DNA from 2 places in the Lentzea sp. genome. Region 1 is predicted to be linked to the other one. Evidence: riboswitches for the same ligand, from Rfam matches in the RefSeq annotation. Region 1 holds a riboswitch; the other holds the start of a gene.

Region 1 (5,268 bases):
TTCGAGCGGATGCACCCCGACTGCTTCCACCTCGCGTTCGAGCACGACGTGACCAAGCCGGGCATCGGCGCCGACGAGAACTGCGGTGACGAGGCCTGCCCCGTCGCGAGATGAGAGAAGGGGCGCACCCCCGAGTGCGCCCCTTCTCCCCCGTGCCGGATCAGCTGCTGTACGCCTCGAGCGGCGGGCAGGAGCAGACCAGGTTGCGGTCGCCCTTCGCGCCGTCGATGCGGCGGACCGGCGGCCAGATCTTCGGAGCACCGGTACCGGCCGGGTACACGGCCTCCTCGCGGGTGTACGGGTGGTTCCACTCGCCCACGGTCACGCTGGCCGCGGTGTGCGGGGCGTTGCGCAGCGGGTTGTCCTCCACCGGCCACTCGCCGGCGCCGACGCGGTCGATCTCGCGCCGGATGGCGATCATGGCGTCGATGAACCTGTCGATCTCGGCTAGGTCCTCGGACTCGGTCGGCTCGACCATCAGCGTGCCGGCGACCGGGAACGACATCGTCGGGGCGTGCAGGCCGTAGTCCGCGAGGCGCTTCGCCACGTCGTCCACCGTCACGCCGGTGGCCTTGGTGAGCGGGCGCAGGTCGAGGATGCACTCGTGGGCGACGAAGCCGCCCTCGCCGGTGTAGAGGACCGGGTAGTGCTCGTCCAGGCGGCGGGCCACGTAGTTCGCGGCGGCCACGGCGGTGAGGGTCGCGCGGCGCAGGCCGTCGCCGCCCATCATGCGCACGTACGCCCACGAGATCGGCAGGATCGACGCGGACCCCCACGGGGCGCCCGAGATCGGGCCGACGCCGGTGGCCGGTCCCGCCGTCGGCTGCAGCGGGTGGTTGGGCAGGAACGGGGCGAGGTGGGACTTCACGCCGATCGGGCCGACGCCGGGACCACCGCCGCCGTGCGGGATGCAGAACGTCTTGTGCAGGTTCAGGTGCGAGACGTCCGCGCCGAACTTGCCGTAGCGGGCCAGGCCGATCAGCGCGTTGAGGTTCGCGCCGTCGACGTACACCTGGCCGCCCGCGTCGTGGACCAGGCCGCAGACCTCGCGGACGGTGTCCTCGTACACGCCGTGGGTCGACGGGTAGGTGATCATGATCGCGGCCAGGTCGTCGGCGTGCTCCGCGACCGTGGTGCGCAGGTGGCCCATGTCGATGTTGCCCTTGTCGTCGCACTTCACGACGACGACGCGCATGCCGGCCATGACGGCGGACGCGGCGTTGGTGCCGTGGGCGGACGACGGGATCAGGCAGACGTCGCGGTCGGCGTTGCCGTTGGCGCGGTGGTAGGCGCGGATCGCCAGCAGACCGGCGAACTCACCCTGCGAGCCGGCGTTGGGCTGCAGCGACACGGCGTCGTAGCCGGTGACCTCGGCGAGCCAGGCCTCCAGGTCCGACACGATCCTCAGCAGACCGGCGGCGTCCTCGACGGGCGCGAACGGGTGCAGGCCGGAGAACTCCGGCCACGTCACGGGCTCCATCTCCGCGGTGGCGTTCAGCTTCATCGTGCAGGAGCCGAGCGGGATCATGCTGCGGTCGAGCGCGACGTCCTTGTCGGACAGCGCGCGCAGGTAGCGCAGCAGCGCCGTCTCGGAGCGGTGCGCGTGGAAGACCGGGTGGGTCAGGTAATCGGAGGTGCGGCGCAGGTCGGCCGGGATGCCGTCGGCGGTGTCCGCGTCGATCGCGTCCACGTCGGCACCGGTGACGCCGAAGGCCTCCCAGACGGCGACGAGGTGCGCGCGGGTGGTCTTCTCGTCGCAGGCGATCGCCACGACGTCGTCGTCGACCTTGCGGAGGTTGATGCCGGCCGCGCGGGCCTTCTCGACGACCGCGGCGGCCTCGCCGGGAACGCGGACCTCGACGGTGTCGAAGAACTCGCCGTGCACGACGTCCAGGTTCGCCTCGCACAGACCCGTGGCGAGCACGGTGGCCATGCGGTGCACGCGGGTCGCGATGGCGCGCAGACCCTCGGGGCCGTGGTAGACGGCGTACATGGACGCGATCACGGCCAGCAGCACCTGCGCGGTGCAGATGTTCGACGTGGCCTTCTCGCGGCGGATGTGCTGCTCGCGCGTCTGGAGCGCGAGGCGGTAGGCCAGCGAGCCGTCCGAGTCGACGGAGACGCCGACGAGACGGCCGGGCAGCTGGCGCTCCAGACCGGACCGGACGGCCATGTAGCCGGCGTGCGGGCCGCCGAAGCCGATCGGGACGCCGAAGCGCTGCGTGGTGCCGACGACGACGTCCGCGCCGATCTCGCCCGGCGCGCGCAGCAGCGTCAGCGCCAGCAGGTCGGCGACGACCACGGCCTGCGCACCGGCGGCGTGGATCTCCTCGATGAGCGCCTTCTGGTCGCGCACCACACCGGACGCGCCGGGGTAGGACAGCAGCACGCCGAAGAAGTCACCGCCGAGGCCCAGGCCCTCGATGCCCTGCGACAGGTCGGCGACGACGATCTCGATGCCGAGCGGCTCGGCGCGCGTCTCGATGACGGCGAGCGTCTGCGGCAGCGTGTCGGCGTCGATGACGAACTTGTCCGACTTGGACTTGCCGGCGCGGCGCACCAGCGTCATGGCCTCGGCGGCGGCGGTCGACTCGTCCAGCATGGACGCGTTCGCGACCGGTAGGCCCGTCAGGTCGCCGACCATCGTCTGGAAGTTCAGCAGCGCCTCGAGGCGGCCCTGCGAGATCTCCGGCTGGTACGGCGTGTAGGCGGTGTACCAGGCGGGCGACTCGAGGACGTTGCGCAGGATCACGCCCGGCGTCACGGTGTCGTAGTAGCCCAGACCGATCATCTGCGTCATCGGCCGGTTCTGCGCCGCGAGGGCGCGCAGCTCCGCCAGCGCCTCGGTCTCGGTGGCCGGGGCGGGCAGGTCCAGCACGAGGTCGCGCTCGTGGATCGACGGGGGAACCGCGTGCTGCGCCAGCTCCTCCAGCGACCCGACACCGATGACGTCGAGGATGCGCGCGAGCTCGGCGGGGCGCGGACCGACGTGGCGGTCGGCGAACGGGGTGCCGTGCTCGAGAGCGGCGAGCGGGATGCGGTCCTGCGTCATCAAACGCCTCCGGGGGCCTGAGGGCACACGTGTCCTGGTGCCCTCCCCGCTCTGTCCGTACCCTTCAAGGGCGCCTGAGAGGTTCACCCGTCGCGAGAACGGGCTTTCACCGTCGGCGGGACCCCGGTGCGGGGGTCCACTTTCCAGAGGCGTCTCGCTCGGGCGGTCCTGGGTGCCTGAGAGGTTCCCGGGGAGGGACTTGCTCCTTCGGCGCCGGGTTCGAGACCCGGACTCTCCCGCCTGAGTTCAGCGACTACCCGTGAAGGATACCCGCAGGCAGCCCCGCCAGTCCCCACGGACGCGACCTACGTCTCAGCGCCGAGACCGCTCAGGGCCTCCGCGACCGGGTCCTCCGGGTCGTCGCGCAGCGCCACGAGCAGGTGCCGGGTGCCCACGACGTCGTCCCCGCGCCGTGCCGCGACGAGCTTCGCCCGCTCCACCGCGCGGTCCACGGACCCGCCGGCGGGCAGTGCCTTCTCGTCCACGCCCGCCTCGCGCAGGGCCCGCGCGCCACCCGACTCCAGTTCCGGCCGGAGCCTGCGGCCCGCGGCGGTCAGCTGGTGGTCGAGCGTCAGCACGGCGGCCACCAGGTCGCGGGACGAGACGGGCCGCTTCCCGGCGACGGCGAGCCGTTCGGCCTCGGTGCGCACCGCGGTGAGCACCGGCCCGCCCAGTCCCTGGCCGCGCACGACGAGCTTCGTCAGCCAGCGCACGTACCCGCCGCCGGACTCGCCCTCCAGCGCGCCCGCCTTGCGCAGCAGCCACACCGCGGGCGCCTCCTCCGGCTCCGCCGCCTTCCGCACGGCCGCGGCCACCGCCTCGACGTCGACGCGCCGCACGACCAGCAGGTCCGCGACGCGGCCGAAGTCCAGCGCCAGCAACGCGAGCGACAGGTGGGTCGTGGTCAGCACGCCGTCGCCGGCCCGGCCGAGCGCCGCGCGGAGACAGGCGTCCAGCGCGCTGCTGGCGGGCAACTCGGTCTCGACGCGTGCGTGGTGGTGGGCGGCGCGCAGCAACGCCGTGACATCCGGTCCCGACTCGGCGGGACCGCCGTCGCCACCGGCCCAGTGCCCGGTCCCCCGTGCCATCGCCTGCGCCCGCAGCGACCGGACGTCCAGCTTGCGGCCGGGACCGATCGTGTCGGTGAGCGCGATCAGCAGGTTCTCGGTGCCGACGAAGCCGAACTCCAGCCGGAACGCCCGCTGCACGGCCGCGGCCAGCACTTTCACGACCTGCGGGGAAGGAGTGGGGGTCATGCCGGCAACGCTAGGCAGCGGCGGGGGTGGTGCGCCTCTGCCGACCGGCCACCCGGGACGGCCGGTCGGCCACGGAGATCGGGCCGGTCAGCGGGCAACCGGTCCGGGGAAGGTCAGCCCGTCGCGCGTTCGCGACGGCGGCGGGTCAGCTCGTCCTCGGTCAGCGGCGCGATCTCGACGCCGTCCGCGCGCTCGGCCGGGAACTCGTGGATGGTCCCGCTGATCTCGCGCATCGCACCGCTCACCGCGATGCCGAACACGCCCTGGCCGCCCTGCAGCAGGTCGACGACCTCTTCCGGCGACGTGCACTCGTAGACGGTCGTGCCGTCGGAGAAGAGCGTGATCTTCGCCAGGTCCTGGACGCCGCGGCGGCGCAGGTGGTCGACGGCGACCCTGATGTTCTGCAGCGAGACCCCGGTGTCCAGCAGCCGCTTCACGACTTTCAGGACCAGGATGTCCTTGAACGAGTACAGCCGCTGGCTGCCCGAGCCGTGCGCCATCCGCACCGTCGGGGCGACGAGCCCGGTCCTGGCCCAGTAGTCGAGCTGCCGGTAGGTGATGCCCGCGACCTGACACGCGGCGGGACCCCGGTACCCGACTAGCTCGTCCGGCAGCGAGGAGTCCGGGAACAGCTCGCCCTGCTGCCCGGATCCGGCCCTCAAGGGCGCTTCCTCGACCACGCCTGCCTCCCCTCGAGAACGGCCACGAAACTCGATGGCCGTCAAGCCGCCGCGTCAGCTCTCGCGAACCGGCGACGTCCACTCGAGTTCGACGGTAGGACCGCTCCGAGGGCAGGTCAACGCGACGCGCGGGGAGGATCGACCCTCAACCTCAAGTAGAGAGTCACGGCGTCACCCGAAGTAGGACGTTCAGGTGACGTTTAGTGATCGTTTAGCCGTCCGATTGTGCGGAAAGTAGCCCGATGGGGCGACACGCCGACGGAGGACGACGGCGTCGAGC
Region 2 (5,268 bases), on a different contig from region 1:
ATCCGACGTAACCGCATTGCCATCGGGCTCGCCGCGGGACTGGCAGTTGTGCTGGGTCTGGGTGTCTGGAGCGCCACGGGAAGTGGCACGAACTCCAAGCCGGTGGCACAGACCGAAACCGACCTGGGCGTCCTCGGTGACTACGGCGACGTGGGTCAGCCCCCGGTACTCCAGGAGCCCGCTCAGGCGCCCGAGACCCCTGTTCAGCAGCAGGCACCGGAAACCCCCGCAGCGCAACCCGCAGCACAGCCCCCGGCCGCGGCCCCGGTCAGCTCGTTGAGGCTGGTCGGCAAGACGGTCGACAAGATGGGCCAGGTCATCCAGGACGGCGACGGCCGCACGATGTACCGCTTCGACAAGGACACCCCGAAGCCGGAAGGCAAGTCGAACTGCAACGACAAGTGCGCGGTCACGTGGCCGCCGCTGCTGTCGGACACCGTCCCGCAGCTCGAGGGCGTCGACTCGAAGCTGGTCTCGCTGATCACCCGCGCGGACGGCAAGAAGCAGGTGGCGGTCGACGGCTGGCCCCTGTACGCCTACTCCCTCGACCCGGGCCCGGGCACCTGGAAGGGCCAGGGCGTCGGCGGCACCTGGTACGTGATCCAGCCCAACGGCAAGCGCAACGTCGAGTGCCTCCCGCCCGGCGTGACGGCACCGGCGGCGTAGCCCCCAGATCCCGTTAGGACGGTCCATCTGAGACACGCAACACCCTGACACGTGCAACCCCGGCCCTGGGGAAGGGGCCGGGGTTCCCGTCGTTTCGCTCCAGGGACCAGAAAGGGCGCCACCAGACGGTGGCGCCCTTTCTGCACAAGTAGCAATGCCAAGGCGAGCCACGCGAAGCCGAAGGCGAGCCGTCCGCGATGCCGAAGGCGAGCCCAAGCGATGGCGCAGCCGAGCAGTCCCGAGCAAAGCGAGGCGCAACAAACAACGCAACAGCAAGCCGCCCAACGCAATAGGCGTGCCATCAACCCACAAGCGGCGCTGGACGGGCTCCTTTGGGAGTGCCGGGGGTGTGGGGGCGGAGCCCCCACGATCAGAGCGTCGAGTACAACGGGTGCTTGGCCGCCAGCACCTCAACCCGAGCCCGCAACTCCTCCACAGCAGCCCCGGGCTTCAACGCCTCAGCGATCACATCAGCAACCTCGACGAAGTCCACCTCACCGAACCCGCGAGTGGCCAACGCCGGCGTACCGATCCGCAACCCGGACGTCACCATGGGCGGCCGAGGGTCATTGGGAACCGCATTCCGGTTCACCGTGATCCCGATCTGGTGCAGCACGTCCTCAGCCTGCTTCCCGTCCAACTCGGACGAGACCAGGTCGACCAGCACCAGGTGCACATCCGTGCCGCCAGTCAGAACCTTGACCCCGGCAGCAGCAACGTCACCCTGAGACAACCGGTCGGCCAGGATCCGGGCCCCCTCCAACGTCCGCCGCTGCCGATCAGCGAACTCGGGCGAGGCCGCGTGCTTGAACGCCACGGCCTTGGCCGCGATCACGTGCTCCAGCGGCCCGCCCTGCTGCCCGGGGAACACCGCCGAGTTGATCTTCTTGGCGATGTCCGCGTCGTTGGACAGGATCACGCCGCCACGAGGCCCGCCGAGGGTCTTGTGCGTCGTGGTCGTGGTGACGTGCGCGTGCGGCACGGGCGACGGGTGCAGTCCGGCGGCGACGAGGCCGGCGAAGTGCGCCATGTCCACCATCAGGTAGGCGTCGACCGAGTCCGCGATGCGGCGGAACTCGGCGAAGTCCAGCTGGCGCGGGTAGGCCGACCAGCCGGCGACGATCAGCTTCGGGCGGTGCTCGGTGGCCAGGCGCTCGACCTCGGCCATGTCGACCAGGCCGTCGGAGTCGGCGACGTGGTACGGCACGACGTTGTACAGCTTGCCGGAGAAGTTGATCCGCATGCCGTGGGTCAGGTGGCCGCCGTGCGCCAGGTCGAGCCCGAGGATCGTGTCGCCGGGCTGCAGCAGGGCGAACATCGCGGCCGCGTTGGCCTGCGCGCCCGAGTGCGGCTGGACGTTGGCGAAGCCGGCGCCGAAGAGCGCCTTGATGCGCTCGATGGCCAGGCGTTCGACGACGTCCACGTGCTCGCAGCCGCCGTAGTAGCGGCGGCCGGGGTAGCCCTCGGCGTACTTGTTGGTCAGCACCGAACCCTGGGCCTGCAGGACCGAGACGGGCGTGAAGTTCTCGGAGGCGATCATCTCGAGGGTGCCCTGCTGGCGCGCCAGCTCGGCGGCAACGGCCTCGGCGACCTCGGGGTCGTACTCCGCGAGGGAGGCGTTGAACTGCTCGGACATCTGGAAGATCTCCCTACTTGGCGCGCTTGTAGAACGGAAGTGCGACGACCTCGACCGGCTGCTTCTTGCCGCGGACGTCCACCAGCAGAGGGGTGCCCGGCTCGGAGCTCGCGCGGGACACGTAGGCCATGGCGACGGAGTAGCCGAGGGTCGGGGACAACGCGCCCGACGTCACCTCGCCCACGACCTCGTCACCGTTGAGCACCGCGTAGCCGTGGCGCGGCGCGCGGCGCTCGGGGGTCTTCAGGCCGACCAGGACCGAGTCCACACCGGACTCCGAGACCTTCGCCAACGCGTCGCGGCCCACGAAGTCGCCCGGCTTGTCGAGCTTCACGACCCGGCCCAGGCCGGCGTGGTAGGGCGTCAGCGACGTCGTCAGCTCGTTGCCGTACAACGGCATCCCGGCCTCGAGGCGCAACGTGTCGCGGCAGCCGAGCCCGCACGGCTTGAGCTCGTGCGCCTCGCCCGCGGACAGCAGCGCCGCCCACACGGCGGACGCGTCGGCGGGCGCCACGAAGAGCTCGAAGCCCTCTTCACCGGTGTAGCCGGTGCGGGCCAGCAGGGCGGGGACGCCCGCGACGGTCGACGGGTACGAGGCGTAGTACTTGACCGTCGACAGGTCGGTGTCGGTCAGGCCCGACAGGATCTCGACGGACTTCGGGCCCTGGATCGCGATCAGCGCGTAGTCCGTCGAGGAGTCCGTCACGACGGTGTCGAACCCGGCCGCGCGCTCGACCAGGGCGTCCGCGACCACCGCGGCGTTGGAGGCGTTCGCGACGACCATGAACTCCTCGTCGCCCAGGCGGTAGACGATGAGGTCGTCGACCACGCCGCCGTCGGCCTGCGTGATCATCGTGTAGCGCGCCTTGCCGACGGCGAGCGCGGAGATGTGGCCGACCAGCGCGAAGTCGAGCGCCTCGCCGGCCTGCGGTCCGGTCAGGACGATCTCACCCATGTGCGTGAGGTCGAACAGGCCCGCGGACGTGCGCACCGCGTGGTGCTCCGCGAGCTCGCTCGAGTAGCGCAGCGGCATCCGCCAGCCCGCGAAGTCGGTGAACATCGCGCCGAGCTGCTCGTGCTCGGCGTTCAGAGGCGTGAGGCGGGACATCAGAACGCTCCTCCAGGGTGCGCCGAAGAGCCGGACGTGGCCGGCTGAGGCAGCAGAAGAATGACACGGTCCATCGGAGACTCCTCGTCTGAGAGAGCCTCCCCCTCTGTCATGAGCCTGAGAGCTTCGCCGCGCGGAACGCGACTTGCACCGTGGGCGAGGCCGATGGGCCTGCTTTCCAGAGTTGCCTTCGTCGTGCGGTAGGGGTACCTGAGAGATTCCGGGGAGGAGTTGCTCCTTCGGTGCCCGCTGTCCGGCAGATCGGGGACAGGGGGACTCTCCCGCGCGACATCGACGGCCGTGTTCAGTTGTCAGCCCCAGACGCTAGCAGGCCAAACGTCACAACGGCACGCCCTGCGCGGTCTTCTCGACCACTTTGCGCTCCGCCCAGAACGACAGGAACGGGATCGTCCCGGCGAGCAGCACGAGTGCGGTGCCCTTGATGGACCAGCGCAGCTTCAGCGCGAGGTCGACGGAAAGCACCAGGTAGATGGCGTAGAGGAAGCCGTGGATCGGGCCCACGACCTTCATCGCCCCGCCCATGTCCGCGGCGTACTTGAGCACCATCGCCACGACCAGGAGCAGCAGGAAGACACCGACCACGTAAGCCATGACCCGGAACCGGGTCAACGCACCCTTCATCTGCCCGCCTTCGCTCAACGACCGTCCCGCGCGTTGAGGTCCGCGAGCATGCGGTTGTAGGCCGCGAGCTCCGCGTCTTCGTCGTCGTCGAAGTGCTCGACAGGCGCGGGTTTGACGGCGTCAACGGTAGTCACCGGCCGGGGAGCGGGTGCAACCGGCTCCGGTGCGGAGAGAGCCCCGTCACGGTTCTGGCGCGCCAGGCGGCGGAACCGCCACACCATGAAGAGGGGGAAGAGGCCGAAGAGCGGCCACTGGAGCACGTACCCGAGGTTCTGGAACGTGCCGCTGGCGGACTCGAAGCGCTGCCACTGCCAGTACGCGAGCCCGCAACACAGGACCAGCGCCGCCAGACAGGCGAACGCGATCAACAAGCGTTGGGGAGTAAGGAGGCCGCGCACGACCTCCACACTACTTGGGTGAGGCCTCCTGATGGAGGCCACCCTGTGGGGGTCCGGGGGCTCGCCCCCGGCTGGGGCGTGGGGGCTTGGCCCCCTCAAAAACACGCGGAACGATCTCGGTGAGCGCGTTCCGCGAACATGGGGCCCCGATCGTGGAGCCCCCGTTCCTTCCTACGCCACGCCGTCCCGGCGCTGCCTCTGCAGACGTGCGACGCACCAGGCCGCGGCGGAGCCACGACGAAGGTGCTGGAGAACCGTCATCGGTCCCAGGCGCCTCCCGAGGTCGGCAGGAGTCAGGCCGGCAGCGCGGTAGTCGAGCGCGCGCTGGTCCAACGGGCTGATGCCCGCGTCCCACCACTGCTCGGCCTCGCTGACGTCACCGACGAGCTGCCAGTAGCTCGCTGCGGCGGCGAGCAACGCCTCGGGTGCCTCCGGCGCCCGCTTGCGCATCGCGGCCACGTAGGCCGGATCCGCCGAGTCGACCTTGACCAAGCCACGCGACCCGCTCCGTGCGGCACCCCGCTGCACGGGGATGCCTGGCGCCGAGGGGGGAGCCTCAGCGAGCCACGCGTTCTTGATCCGGTTCACCTCCTGCATCTCTGCGTCATCAGACCGTTCAGCCGCCCACTGCTTCAAGAGCTCGTGGACCCCGGAGTCCTCGACCATCCATGCCTCCTCGTCGGTCGGGGATCGGCCATTGCAGCGGAAGGTATTCGGTAGGTCTGACAATCACCAGACCCTGAATCCTCAGAACACCCGTTACCAGTGCGTGATTGGCCGCATTCCACCCGTCCGGCTCAACGCGAACGGTCGTACGT

Evidence for each region. A riboswitch is a leader RNA that binds a small molecule or an ion and turns the genes downstream of it on or off. The one in region 1 is predicted to bind glycine.
Region 2: linked by a shared signal. The riboswitch ahead of gcvT (glycine cleavage system aminomethyltransferase GcvT) and the one ahead of gcvP (aminomethyl-transferring glycine dehydrogenase) in region 1 are both predicted to bind glycine.

What each region holds. Positions count from the first base shown of each region.
Region 1 is NZ_DASVFL010000372.1:34,965-40,232, forward strand. Features, by position in the region: gene VF330_RS39375 (hypothetical protein) at 1-114, shown strand, start outside; gene gcvP (aminomethyl-transferring glycine dehydrogenase) at 161-3,052, opposite strand; glycine riboswitch at 3,206-3,301, opposite strand; gene VF330_RS39385 (Clp protease N-terminal domain-containing protein) at 3,358-4,308, opposite strand; gene VF330_RS39390 (MerR family transcriptional regulator) at 4,422-4,988, opposite strand.
Region 2 is NZ_DASVFL010000106.1:46,091-51,358, forward strand. Features, by position in the region: gene VF330_RS13420 (hypothetical protein) at 1-666, shown strand, start outside; gene glyA (serine hydroxymethyltransferase) at 1,037-2,302, opposite strand; gene gcvT (glycine cleavage system aminomethyltransferase GcvT) at 2,316-3,410, opposite strand; glycine riboswitch at 3,510-3,597, opposite strand; glycine riboswitch at 3,599-3,704, opposite strand; gene VF330_RS13435 (DUF3817 domain-containing protein) at 3,750-4,052, opposite strand; gene VF330_RS13440 (hypothetical protein) at 4,067-4,450, opposite strand; gene VF330_RS13445 (helix-turn-helix transcriptional regulator) at 4,622-5,116, opposite strand.